Regions from separate parts of the Dehalobacterium formicoaceticum genome, predicted to be linked through region 2. Evidence: riboswitches for the same ligand, from Rfam matches in the RefSeq annotation. Region 2 holds a riboswitch; each other region holds the start of a gene.
What was found. Region 2 has a riboswitch for cobalamin ahead of cbiQ (cobalt ECF transporter T component CbiQ). Riboswitches for the same ligand answer to the same signal wherever they lie in the genome.

Region 1: it holds a riboswitch for cobalamin, as region 2 does, so the genes downstream of both, CEQ75_RS10605 (nucleotide-binding protein) here and cbiQ (cobalt ECF transporter T component CbiQ) in region 2, are expected to answer to the same signal.
Region 3: it holds a riboswitch for cobalamin, as region 2 does, so the genes downstream of both, CEQ75_RS07835 (ABC transporter substrate-binding protein) here and cbiQ (cobalt ECF transporter T component CbiQ) in region 2, are expected to answer to the same signal.

The regions. Positions count from the first base shown of each region.
Region 1 is NZ_CP022121.1:2,186,492-2,191,005, reverse strand. Features, by position in the region: gene CEQ75_RS10615 (nitrogenase component 1) at 1-216, opposite strand, end outside; gene CEQ75_RS10610 (hypothetical protein) at 203-649, opposite strand; gene CEQ75_RS10605 (nucleotide-binding protein) at 643-1,488, opposite strand; cobalamin riboswitch at 1,592-1,766, opposite strand; gene CEQ75_RS10600 (IS1634 family transposase) at 1,981-3,840, shown strand; gene CEQ75_RS10595 (LysR family transcriptional regulator) at 4,041-4,514, shown strand, end outside.
Region 2 is NZ_CP022121.1:3,731,575-3,736,088, reverse strand. Features, by position in the region: gene CEQ75_RS18075 (vitamin B12-dependent ribonucleotide reductase) at 1-796, shown strand, start outside; cobalamin riboswitch at 880-1,070, shown strand; gene CEQ75_RS18070 (adenosylcobinamide amidohydrolase) at 1,312-2,004, shown strand; cobalamin riboswitch at 2,232-2,416, shown strand; gene cbiQ (cobalt ECF transporter T component CbiQ) at 2,515-3,279, shown strand; gene CEQ75_RS18060 (energy-coupling factor ABC transporter ATP-binding protein) at 3,290-4,147, shown strand; gene CEQ75_RS18055 (xanthine dehydrogenase family protein molybdopterin-binding subunit) at 4,386-4,514, shown strand, end outside.
Region 3 is NZ_CP022121.1:1,590,214-1,594,727, reverse strand. Features, by position in the region: gene CEQ75_RS07845 (ABC transporter ATP-binding protein) at 1-233, opposite strand, end outside; gene CEQ75_RS07840 (FecCD family ABC transporter permease) at 239-1,291, opposite strand; gene CEQ75_RS07835 (ABC transporter substrate-binding protein) at 1,304-2,452, opposite strand; cobalamin riboswitch at 2,742-2,911, opposite strand; gene CEQ75_RS07830 (RNA polymerase sigma factor) at 3,168-3,401, shown strand; gene CEQ75_RS07825 (DMT family transporter) at 3,520-4,455, opposite strand.

The DNA of each region.
Region 1 (4,514 bases), 1.5 Mb from region 2:
AATCCCTTCAATACCAAGAGTGACTTGGGCGTCGTCAAGTTTTGTCGTATATTGATTGGTGTTGGAAAAGTCTCGATATTCATCCACTTCTCTGATTGGCTGATTGCATCCACTGGGAGACAATAAGATTATCGAAGTTGGCAGATGGTATAACAATGAATGTAAGCCGGAATAATCACTCACAAGTTGCGGTAAGTATCGATCATAGATATTCATTGATTTTAGAAATCAACTCCTTCATTTTCTCCCTAGGCGCTCCTGTTCTTTTTGCAAAAGGTCCTCTCTTAAAAACATATACCGGCATATTATATTTCTCCCATAGCGTTCTTTGGGTTTTTTCAAACTTCATTCCCGTCAGTATTTCAGAGCAAGACAGGTAGAGAATCAGACCTCGCATCTCCCTCTTTTCGGATATCATCTTGGAAATATGCTCAATAAGCCGATCTTCATAGGAAGCTGATATTACATCGATGGGTTTTATTGCAAATGAAAAATACTGCTCTAATAGTTCAGCTCTCATTGCTCTAAAAAAGAGAACCCTTAAACAACCGGGAGGACCGATGGACAACACATAGATACCTTTCTTACTCAATGCTAATTCAATCAGTTCATTAAAACTATCCTTCTGAACTAAGGTTTTTTCTAACATAGCTGCCCCTCATCTACAATCAACGAAAGATATTCTTTGGATAATTGTTCCAACTCCCCCTCTTCCAGTGGTTTGGGGATTACCCCTGTAATCCCTGCCATAATAGTTTTCGATGTTTCGATAAATCTGCTTGCTATAGCTGAATCCGGATATTTTTCAATAACTGTTTTATAATCCAATTCACTAAATATAATCTCCTTAGCAAAAGGAATTTCTGAGATAATGGGTACTTTCACTTTTTCTGAAAAATCCCTAACCAATCCCCCCATAGCGTTATCATTTCGCTGATTATGGATGATTCCACCTAAGAAGGGTTCCTTTTGATCAGAAAACACCTCAATACTTTTTAAAATATTGTTTGCCGCGTAGATGGACATATATTCACTGGAAGATACCAGCAAGACACGATCTACATATCCTTCTCGCATGGGTACTGCAAATCCCCCACAGACCACATCGCCTAAAACATCATAAATAATCACATCCCAATCTTTATCAAAGATATTATGTTTCTCCAGTTCTTCCATCACGGTTATGATCCCCCGGCCGGCACAGCCAACCCCAGGAGAAGGGCCGCCTGTTTCAATACAAGATATATTTAAAAAACCTTTTTCCAAAAAATCCTCCTCAGCTAAGAAATCTCCCTTTTCCAAGATCAAATGAAGCATCGACTTGATTTTTCCTCCAACAATATTTTTAACAGAATCACTTTTAGGATCACAGCCAATAAATAAAACCTTTAATCCAAGTGAACCCATTGCAGCTGCTATATTGCTTGCAATTGTGGATTTTCCTATTCCTCCTTTTCCATAAAAAGCAATTTTAATCGGTCTCTTCAATTCATCATCCCTTTCATGATAGCCATCAAATCAAAAAAACTCTCCTGAACAATTAACAGAAGAGTTTATAAAAAAATAAAGACCTCACCTAATAATCCGTTAAGTTCGGTAATAACGAAATGTAGTAGTATCCTGGCTCAAGTTCATTGCCATCTATAACAACTTCCCAGAAAGATTCTTTCCAGTGTTGAAACATCTTATAGAGGCTCACTCTTACAGTGGCGTTACCGCATCGGATTTTAACCGATTTCCTTGCAACATTTCGAATTATTCAATTGATGCCAGTATATCATAGAAGTTTCATTAAAACAATCGGTTAATCTTCTTGAATTTCAATTGCTAGCTATTAGTTTATTTGACGGGTCTTCGACACTTACAGGCCTATCAAAATCCCTCAAAGCCTTTAAATAGGCTTATTTTTTTGTCAATTTTTTTAAAATAAATGTTGTATGTGGTGTATGTATACGGTATAATATATATGGGTGATGCGTCTTGAAACTATACTATGATAAACGGCTTAAAGATCCTACTTATTATGCGCAGCAAGGAATAAGAAACGGCAAAAAAACTACTACCAAAAATATCAAGAATTTCGGAAAACATTCCGAACTCTTGAAAATAACTGATGACCCCGAAACCTACGTAAGAGAAGAAATTAAAAAGATGAACGAGGAATACCGCGTTGGCAGGGTCACATTTAACCTAACTGCTAATTTTAATGAGAAAGTCAAGCATACACAAGACGAGGCATCGGCATCCACTTGTTTGAACATAGGTTATTTTGTTCTGCAAGATATTATGAAAGGTCTTAATCTTAAAACTTTTTTTAAGCAAAATATTTCAGAATGCAAGAACACCTATGATAGTTTTAAAATCCTCCGTTTCCTAACGTACGCTAGAATACTAAAACCCGGTTCTAAACTTTCCACCTGGAATGATTTGAATTCATATTATGAGCAGCCAGAATTTGATTACCAGCATATTCTTCGGTTTATGGATATTTTAGAGGAGCATTATGACGTTTACTTAACATGGCTTTATAAAAACAGTAATGCTGTCGTCAAAAGAGATTCTTCTATTATCTACTATGATTGCACAAACTTCTATTGTGAATGCGAACAACCTGACGAGGATATTGTTGATGAAGTTACAGGGGAAGTTATTTGTGGCTTAAGAAAATTCGGGATAAGTAAGGAGCATCGCCCTAATCCGATTGTGGAGATGGGGCTTTTCATGGATAGCCAAGGTATTCCCATCACCATGTCCCTGCATCCCGGGAACACAAGTGAACAAACTACTGCCATCCCCCTGGAAAAAGAAGTCTTAAAGATGCTGAATGGAGCCAAATTTATTTATTGTGCCGATGCGGGACTTGGTTCTTATAGCATCCGTAAATTTAATAGCATGGGTGGCAGGGCTTTTATTGTCACTCAATCAATTAAAAAATTAAGCAATACTCTTAAGGAGGCAGTTTTTAATGACTATGACTATCATTTATTGTCAAACGACTCCCCTGTCACAATCAAAAAAATGACAACCTTTGATCAGTACTCAAAAGAAAATTTACCTTTGTATAACGATTTTGCTTACAAAGTAATTTTTGCTGACAAAGCCCTTGACATTGGTTTAAGCGAAGAAATAACATTAAAAAATGGTAGTGTTAAGTCTAGGAAATCGACCGGACTTTTAAGGCAACGCTTAATCATAAGATTTTCACGAAAAATGATGGAGTATCAAAGATCAGTACGGAGAAGCCAGATAGAGCGGGCAAAAAAACTATTAGCTAGAAAGGATCCTGAAGAAATTAAGAAGGGACCGAATGATGTAAAAAGATTCATGAAAAGAATCTCTCATACAAAATCTGGTGAAAAGGCAGTTATTAATTATGTCCTGGACGAGGAGAAAATTGCTGAGGAAGAAAAATACGATGGCTATTATGCAGTGGCGACTAATCTCGAAGATCGTGCTCAAGATATTCTCGCAATATCACACAAAAGATATCAGATTGAAGAGTGTTTCAGAATTATGAAAACCAATTTCACCGGGAGGCCTATAAATCACAGATTGCCTAATCGTATCAAGGCCCACTTCATGATCTGTTTTACAGCCCTATTGGTATATCGCCTATTAGAGGCTAAATTGGACGAACAACATACTCATATAACTCCAGAAAACCTAATTACTACACTTAAAAATATGAATGTCACCAACGTACACGATATTGAATACATGGCACTCTATCATGGTAGCAAGGCCCTTGATACATTAATGGAATTAACATCACTTAATCTGGATAGGCTTCATTATAGACCAAAGGAATTAAACGGGAAAATTAAAAAATTATTAAACTAGTAATTACATACAACATTTCAAATTCAATAATTAGCTGGGAACCTGCTAAACACGCGGGTTCCCAGCTTTCTTTTTCTTCTAACTGTCGAAAACGGGATCATAGAAGTTTCACTAAAACAATCGGTTAATCTTCTTGAATTTCAATTGCTAGCTATCAGTTTATTTGATAGTATAATAGTATATTGAAAGGAAGTAATTAGATGATATCGTTACAAAATATGAGATATATGATTGAAATTTCAAAGCATCAGTCTATCTCTGCTGCTGCAAAATCCCTTTTTATTTCTCAATCCACTTTATCAACAGCTATTAAAGAAGTGGAACAAAGCCTGGGTATTGTTTTATTCAAAAGAAATAGCAGAGGTGTTGAGTTAACATATGAGGGCCGGGATTATATCAGTCATGCCAAGGATATTGTAGAACAAGCTGAATATTTAGAAAGACGCTATCAGCATAAAAAGTCTCTTCCCATGCGTTTTTCAGTTTCTACACAGCGGCTACCTTTTGCAACCAAAGCTTTTATTAAAATTATTGATAAGATTGGACTTGATCGATATGATATTGCCATTCGTGAATGTCCAACCCACGAAGTCATTCATGATGTGACAACCAGAAGAAGTGAGATAGGTGTTCTATGTCTTAACGAAAATTATTTAAATACTATGAAAAAGATA
Region 2 (4,514 bases):
GAAACGTATTTTTGTGACAACTCAGGATATTTCTCCTTATTGGCATGTCCGCTTGCAAGCCGCATTCCAAAAGTATACGGATAATGCCGTAAGTAAAACCATTAATTTTCCCCGAAATGCTCATGTAAAAGAAATTGAAGAAGCATATTTCCTGGCTTATGAATTGGGGTGTAAAGGACTGACTGTGTACCGGGATGGGTCGCGGGAGGGTCAGGTACTTAATGTAGGTGAAGTGACCGATCCGGATCAGATAAATGTGTCCAGTACCTCGGGTGATGGCAAGATTGCTCCTCGGCCTCGTCCGGAAATCACCCAGGGAATCACGGAAAAGGCAATTGCCGGTTGTGGGAATTTATATATCACGGTGAACTATGACACCAATGGAATTTGTGAAGTATTTACCAATTTGGGCAAAGGGGGAGGATGCCCTTCCCAGACGGAAGCCACCAGTCGTCTGGTGTCACTGGCTTTAAGATCGGGAATCAGCCCCGATGCTGTGATTGAGCAAATGAAAGGAATCCGCTGCCCATCGACCCTAAGCCGTAAATCCAAAGGGACAAATATCCGAGTTTTGTCTTGTCCCGATGCCATCGCCCGTTCTTTAGAAAAGGTTTTGGACGTTGCTGTGATGGAAAGCAATGGTCATGACTTGAATGATATGGCCAATGAAGTTGAGAATCTTTATAAGCAACAAGAAAAGAAGAAAGATATTACCTGCCCGGAATGCGGAGGTGATCTGGAACATGAAGGAGGCTGCGTCCTCTGCCGATCTTGCGGATATAGTAAGTGTGGTTAAGATCAGCCCAAAAGATTGTGAATAATATTGTGAAATATTTCTTGCTTTCTTTAAGGTTAGGTGTTAGAATGTTACAAACAAATGAATAGTACTTGGAATTAGGTGCCCTTGAATAAGAATCATCAAGGGGTAATAGGGAACCAGGTTAAAATCCTGGACGGTCGCGCCACTGTAAACGAGGAGTTTTGCTTTGAAATCCATTAAGGATTTTCATGATAGGAAAGCAAAATGATGATATGTGAGTCAGGAAACCTGCCTAGTTCGAAAGGTGTAATTTCCTTTCGCGGAAAAAGGGGTGCGCAGTATGCATTGTTTATAACCTCATTTTCTTAAGAAGATGAGGTTTTATTATTTTAGCCATAACAACTCCTTAATTTTTTGCCCGGCTTGTAATCTGGGCCGGGCTGAAAAATTTTTTTAGATCTTAAGGAGCGATGACATAATATAAAAGCATATTAAAAAAATCCAGGTTTGAGAGGGGATTTCAGTAGGTTTGAGGCAGGTGCAGAGGTAAAATGTTTGAATATGAAATTCAAGTACCGGGGATCAGGTTATATGAAAAAAATAATATATTAGTGCTTTGTTCAGAAAAAAAACTGATCACATTAAATTCTTCCGTCTTAGGCGGAGGATTCAATACGCCCAATTTTGTCGTAAACCAACAGGTCATATCCGGTTATTCCGGGGATGACCCTATGGAGGATCTTGCCAAGGGGATTAAAGAAATTGAAATATCACCGGATCAATGTGTGGGCATGATGACGGCTGCCCATGTGAAAGATGCAGCGGTGGAGTCTGAAGGTAATCAGGATATATCAGTTACTGCCATTGTCACTGCAGGAACCAGTAATGCCATGGCAGCGGGAGGCACCCCTCCACCCATGGATTTTCAGGGTATGGGTACTATCAACATCATTCTGCTTGTGGATGGCAATTTGACCGAGGGAGGCATGGTCAATGCTGTGATCACGGCCACAGAAGCTAAAACCATGGCTCTGCAAGATCTGAAAATTAAGGATATATTTACCGGTGAACCCGCTTCCGGTACATCTACCGATGCGGTAGTCATTGCCGCGACCGGGAAAGGGGAAAGCCTCCCCTATGCCGGTACGGCAACTGTAGTAGGTGGTATGATCGGACGTACTGTAAGGAAATCAGTGACAGAAGCCATCCATCGGTATTTCCGATATAAGGAGATTCATGGTTAAAAAAACTCACTTATCTTGGGTAGAAGATCTGTCTTCGGGAAATTACCGAAATCACGAACTCCTTCTGTATTTCGGAAGGAGTTTTTAATTATTAATATTGGTTTTAGGTCTTTATATTGTAGACAGGGAGATATGTACAGGTTTCTTTGTGTAAGTGTGTGAAAGGAATTAAAGATCATTTGATTAAGTAGTTGTATTTTGGAGATTACTGATGTAAAATACATTTAAATGAATATTGTATTTTAGGTGCCGTTAAGGAGAATAGGGAAACCGGTGTATATTCCGGTGCGGATCCGCCGCTGTAATCGAAGACGAATCCCCGTAATGCCACTGCCTGGTAGGTTCAGGGTGGGAAGGTGCGGGAGGAGGATGACACGAGAGCCAGAAGACCTGCCTTAAATAAAAGTTTTCGCCAGAGGAAACTGGGAAGACTATTATATAAGGATCATTATGGATTCCCTTGGCTGGAGGCTGAGGGATTTTTCATTTGCAGATAAGTGAGGGTTAATCATGTTTTATGTGGACCAATTTGTTTATACCAATAAAATGCGTGGGATTCATCCTGGGGAGAAGTTTGCTTTTGCCATGGCTACTCTGGTTATTTGTTTCACGGCTCATAAACCGCTGATTCATTTGCTTATTATCGGTATTATGTTGGGTCTTTTGGTTTTTAAAGCCCGTGTTCCCTGGAGGGTAGTTGCCAAACTGATGCTCGTACCATTGAGTTTTTTGCTGATTGGCGTAGTGACCATTGGTGTGCTCATTGTTGATGATCCTGCCGGAATGTTGGCCAGTCTAAAACTGGGACGCTTTTATCTGGGTGTCACGGAAACCAGTCTGGCTCAATCCTTTTCCATTATGATGCGGGCGCTGAGCGCGGTGACTTGCCTGTATTTTATTGCCTTAACCATACCGATGATTGAGTTGATTTATCTGCTGCAAAAAATGAAGGTGCCCGCGATATTTGCGGAATTGATGATGTTGATGTACCGCTTTATTTTTGTTTTTGTGGAAACGGCCTTTAATATTTACACTGCCCAGTCTTCCCGCTGGGGATATTGCAATTTTAAGCGGTCGATCTACTCTTTTGGCATCCTTTTTGGAAATCTGTGCCAGAAAGTATTTTTTAAAACAAAAGCTTTATATGATTGTTTATTATCCAGAGGTTATGAAAGCGAACTTAAGGTGATTAACCCCAAATATCACTTTTCTCTGGCGAATATTGCTGTTTTTAGTCTGATAGACCTTGGACTGATTATTTTAGCTTTCATTTAGGAGGTCAATAATGTCTGAATATATTTTAGAGGCAGAAAACCTGAATTTTTCTTATATGGATGGCACGGTTACCTTGAAAAATCTATCCTTGAAATTTGAGAAAGGGAAAAAGTTTGGAGTAGTGGGGAATAACGGTGCCGGGAAATCTACCCTCTTTTTACATTTTAATGGCGTGCATCGGCCGGAAAAAGGAAAGATCATTTATAAAGGGGCTTCAGTTAATTATAACTCCAAAAGTTTGAAAGAACTGCGCAAAAATGTAGGGATTGTTTTTCAGGATCCTGATAGCCAGCTTTTTTCAGCCAGCGTATATCAGGATGTTTCCTTTGGCCCGGTGAACATGGGATGGCCGGAAGAAAAAATTCGTACCAAGGTAGAACAAGCTTTAAAAAGAACGGGTACCTGGGATTTTAAAGATAAACCCACTCATTTTCTCAGTCATGGACAGAAAAAGAGAGTAGCTATTGCCGGTATTTTGGCTATGGAGCCGGAGGTCATCTTTTTGGATGAACCTACCGCCGGTTTGGACCCTTATTATTGTGCGGAAATGATGCAGTTATTGGATGATTTTAATCAAACGGGGGCGACATTGATTTTATCCAGTCATGATTTAAATGAGATATATGCTTGGGCGGACTATATTTTTGTTATGAACAAGGGAGAAATCATTGCCGAAGGATTGCCGGAGGAAATATTTCGTAATGCTCAGGTGTTAAGAAAGGCTAATTTGAGGAAACCCTGGGTGCTGGATGTCTTTGACGAACTGGTAAAAAACAAGGCGATTAAAGAAGAAACACCCATCCCCAGAAAAAAAGAACAATTAATGAGCTTATTTTCCCAATTGCAGGTTTTGGATCGTTTAAATTAATGTAAGAACAGCACCATATTTGAGTGCTGTTTTTTTTATCAAATTCCAAGACTCCCACTTCTATAAGTGGGAGCTCCTATTTTCACTTCAGGTGGGGTAGATTCCCCATCTGAAGGCCCCGATGTTCAGCTTTAGCTGAACGAGTTCACTGCTGTGCTTGTTCTTGCTATGATTATCATAATAAAACACGATTGGTGCAATAATAAGATAGATAAGACATGGTTAGGGGGGAAAAATTATGGCTGTTGGCGTCAGTGTACCCAGAAAGGAATCCTGGTCAAAGGTCACCGGCAGGGCGAAATACAATAATGATTTCCATGAACGGGGTATTTTATATGTAAAAATGTTAACCAGCACCATTGCTCAT
Region 3 (4,514 bases), 1.6 Mb from region 2:
AGATAAACCATTAGATTCATTTTTTCTTTTCTGGGGATTTCTGATAGCCGCTTATCGTCCCAAAGAATTTCCCCTTTAGCAGGAAGCAAGCCAAAAATGCACTTTAATAGGGTGGATTTTCCTGCGGCATTAGGTCCGACGATTATATTTACTTTATCTTTTAATGATAAGGATAAATCTGTGAATATTGGATTTTTATCGTATTTAAAATAAAGGTTTTCAATTGTTATCATAGATATCATCCCTTTCTTTTTAAAATTAAGAGGGCAAAGAATGGTATCCCAATAAGGGAAGTCACCAATCCAATGGGAATTATAACGCCAGGAACAAGGGATTTACTGACAATCGAAGCAACGGATAGCAGCAAGGCACCTATCAATGCTGATGCAGTCAAGAAATATCTCTGTTCTTCTCCGCAAAGTATTCTGGCAATATGGGGCGCTACCAAACCGACAAAGCCGATCGTTCCGGCGAAACTTACGGCAGTTGCCGTCAGCAAGGCCACGATAAAAATAATATTTCTGCGCGTTTTTTTGACATCAACACCCAGGCTTATCGCTGATTCATCGGATAATGACATGGCAGTCAATTTCCAAATATTCCGGCTAAAAACAAATGCGCAAAGTATCGTCACGATTGTGATAATTAACAGTTTAATCCAATCAATCTTGTTCAGGCTGCCAAAGCTCCAAAATACTAAAGATTGTAAATCTGATGCGTCAGCAACAAATTGTAATAATTGGGTTAAAGAGCTAAATAAAAAGTTCATCACGATACCGAATAATATTAAAGTATTCCGATCTGCGTCTTCCCTTTTTGAAAACAGATAGAGCATCCCTGCCGCCAGTAAAGAAAATATAAAGGAATTTATGGTTATCAAAAATGTACCGACACCTGGAACGATGGAAAGCTTTAATATAATCGCGATCGCGGCGCCCAATGATGCTGCTGAAGATAATCCCAATGTATAAGGGCTTGCCATGGGATTTCTTAAAACTGTCTGCATCTCACATCCGCCCATCCCTAATGCAGCACCGATCACGACCGCCGATAGCGCCACCGGCATACGCAGCCCCCAAATCACAAACATTGAAACCTCATCTTCTGTAGTTCCCAAAAGTGCATCTATTGTTTCTGTAAAATTATAATCTGCACTTCCCACAAATAAATTGACAACTATGCTGATCAGGATAAGAGCTATCAAAGGGAAAATAATCAATGATTTTTTCTTAATGATACCTGCATAAATTTGTCTGGCTTTTAAAGTGCTTTTTAAATTACTCTCGCTCATTTGGTTGTTCTCCTAAAGTTGTTCTCCTAATTGATAAAACCAAATTCCATCTTCATACTCTGTAAGCATAAAGCGGTCAAAGAATTCTTTTAATCGCTCATCAGGGTTGATATCTTCAAATTCACCGGGATAGAAAAGCTTTGCCATTTTTAATGCAGGATAGAATCCACATTGATTTTGTGCTTGATTGTGAAAAAATGAGAAGACATTGTTATTTTGAACGGCATTTAGCTTGTCCCAACCTTTTCTTTGAACATATTCTCCTACAGTGGCATCCATATTTTCTTGAGCTTCTTCAGGAGTGTAATATCCTAATAAATATGTCACAAAGATATAGTCGGGATTTGTTGTTAGCAAATATTCAGGATCTATTTTACTATTATCACCCACATTGCCAACTGCAATATTTTCTCCGCCGGCCAGCTCTATCAAAGCAGCCCAGCCATCAGTTATTCCGGTTGAACTATATTCTTCTCTGGTACCCCAACCCATTTCCTCATAAACTGTTGGTTTATCTGTTTTCTGAGATAGGTTTTTACTTTTTATGATTGCAAATTGTTCATCTAAAAAACCTGCCATTTCTCGTGCCCGATCTTCTGTTCCGAAGATTTTACCAACGAGCAATACGGCTTCTTGGGGCGAAGTAGATGGATCTTCTGATCTGGTTAAAATTAAAGTAGGAATCCCTGCTCTCTCTAGTTTTTCTGCAGCATCTAAGGCTATTTCCGATAAATGACCAAATACATTGGCAATAAAAAGATCTGGTTTTAATGAAATTATCTTTTCAATATCATATTCATTTTGACCACCTCCGCCTACTAAAGGCAGATCTTGGAGTTGTGGATATTTTTCTTCGTATATTCTTTGAAATTGTTCCCCGGTACCGGAAAATCCAACTCCTACCGGCATATCAATAAAATCTTCTCCCACAACAGCGATACAGAATTCTAGTGCTTCCCAATAATTTACTACTACTCTTTCAATGGGTTTTTTAATACTAATTTCCCTCCCCAACATATCTGTAACCGTAATTTCAGAGCTTTCCCCTCCCTCTGTTTCTTGCCCTCCTGCCTTTCCTGTTTCTTTAGTATCTGTTCCACATGCAGATAGTGAAAATATCAAAAGCACCGACATTAAAATTAATCCGATTTTCCTCTTCATTTTAGCCCCACCTTTCTAAGAATAGCTCTATCATTGTTTTGAGCTATTTCTTTACTAATCTTAGTAATTTTTCTATTTTTCTTCCTTCTCATTGAGTATGTTTTCCTTTTATTTTTAATTCTTCACCTCCATCCTGCCAACATTGCATACTCTTTTGAGTTGAAAAAAATATACTGAGCATAAAAAAACACCTGCATTTTCTACATGAAAATACAGGTGTGCTATGTCTCAATCAATCTTTAGCCGATATATGGCTTTATCCTGTACATTATTTTTCATTGGAAAATAATAATACATCATTATTTAAACATGTATCCTGACTTTGCTTCATCGCTTTCTCCGCCTTCCCGCATTCAGCAGTGGCATAATGGAGTTGCTCCGCATTACAGTAACCAGATTGTTCAGGATTTGCACCTGATTCCATGATTTAAATAAAATATTAAATTAAAAATGTTTTACAATACAACAATAGTCTACTGCCATAATAATCAAATGTCAACCTAATTATCTACTAATTATTTCTAAATTATTGCTCTTCTTCCTTTCGATTATAATCACATTGTAGTACGACGATTTGTTTTTACCCGGTACAATGTAAAAACAGCAAATTATATTTTCATATGTGCCCTTTCACCCGGTCATAATAGAAAACCTAATAAAAAGCAAAACTTATTTCCTGCTTCATTAGTCTAAGCATATGTGAGGAGGAGCATAGATGAACAAAAAACAGCTGTTTGAAAATTACTTAATGGAAAATATCGATAGCGCTTATCGTTTTGCCTACACTTACGCAAAAAACCGGGAGGATGCGGAAGATATCGTGAATGAAAGTGTTGTCAAGGCAATAAAATCAATAAATCAGTTGCAAATGCCTAAGTATATAAAGCCTTGTTATATCAAAAAAATGAAAATGGAGCAATTAAAAAAGTATAGAGGATACGGTTTTTAAAGGGATCAATGGGAAGTTTAGTACCAAACACAAAACAGCTCAACAATCAGAAAATTGCTGGTTGTTGAGCTGTTTTTTTGTTCTATCCATGCGTATCAGGAGGGAAAGAGGCAAAAAATTAAGTGACAATCATCTTGACGGGATCTTGATGTTCCCTGAACTGTTTTCTTTCCAAAGCCCGTTCTGTTAGCTGCAGCCAAACGAGGGCAGCTAAAACAAGGAAGATCCCGAAGATTTGAAAAGGAACCAGACTTTGCCCAAATATCAAAAATCCTAAAATAGAGGCAACCACCGGGTCAAGACTGTACATAATGATCACCAATGGAGCTTCCAAATAACTATAAGCAGTCATCAGGAAATAGTAGCTTGACACCATAGGAATCAGTCCAAACCCCAAAATTGCCATAACTGCCGGGATTCCATGCACCCCCACGTTGATTTGAATTTCGCTGACCACAGCCCAGGGGGGATTGATAAAGGATAAAATTATCACGGCAAACAAATTAGTATACATTAAATATGCATCATAATCATATCCCAAATCCACGGCATATTTGCAAAGAAGAAACCCACCGGCAAAGGAAAGGACCACGATTGCCATCCAAAAAAGCCCTTCGGCCGGGGCGGCAAGTGTACCAAACACATTCAGAATAAAAGCAATACCAATAATTGTAGCAATCCCTGAGACAATTTTGATAGGGGTAATTTTATTTTTCCAGATAATACGCGAGAAGAGCACAACAATAAAATAATTTAGGAAAGTTAAAATTGAAGTGACTCCCAAAGGCACTCCTTTACTTAGTGCCACCGCATAGCACCAGGTTGAACCTAAAACACCAACAACACCAACAACACCCACTGAAATATACAAAACTAACCTTCTGACATCGACCTTTAATACCTGGGGTTTACGAATTAAAATTCTGGTTAAAAAAAAGATGACCATTAACCCGGGACCTAAGATGCCAATAGCTGTTTCACTGAAACCAAAACTACTTAAAAATTCCGACGAAGGTGCCAAAGGTACCCCAACACACACCTGCCAATGTTGCAAACACAAACCCTCTCATGGTATTCGTCATGGATAATTCCCCCTACTTTATTATTTCACTT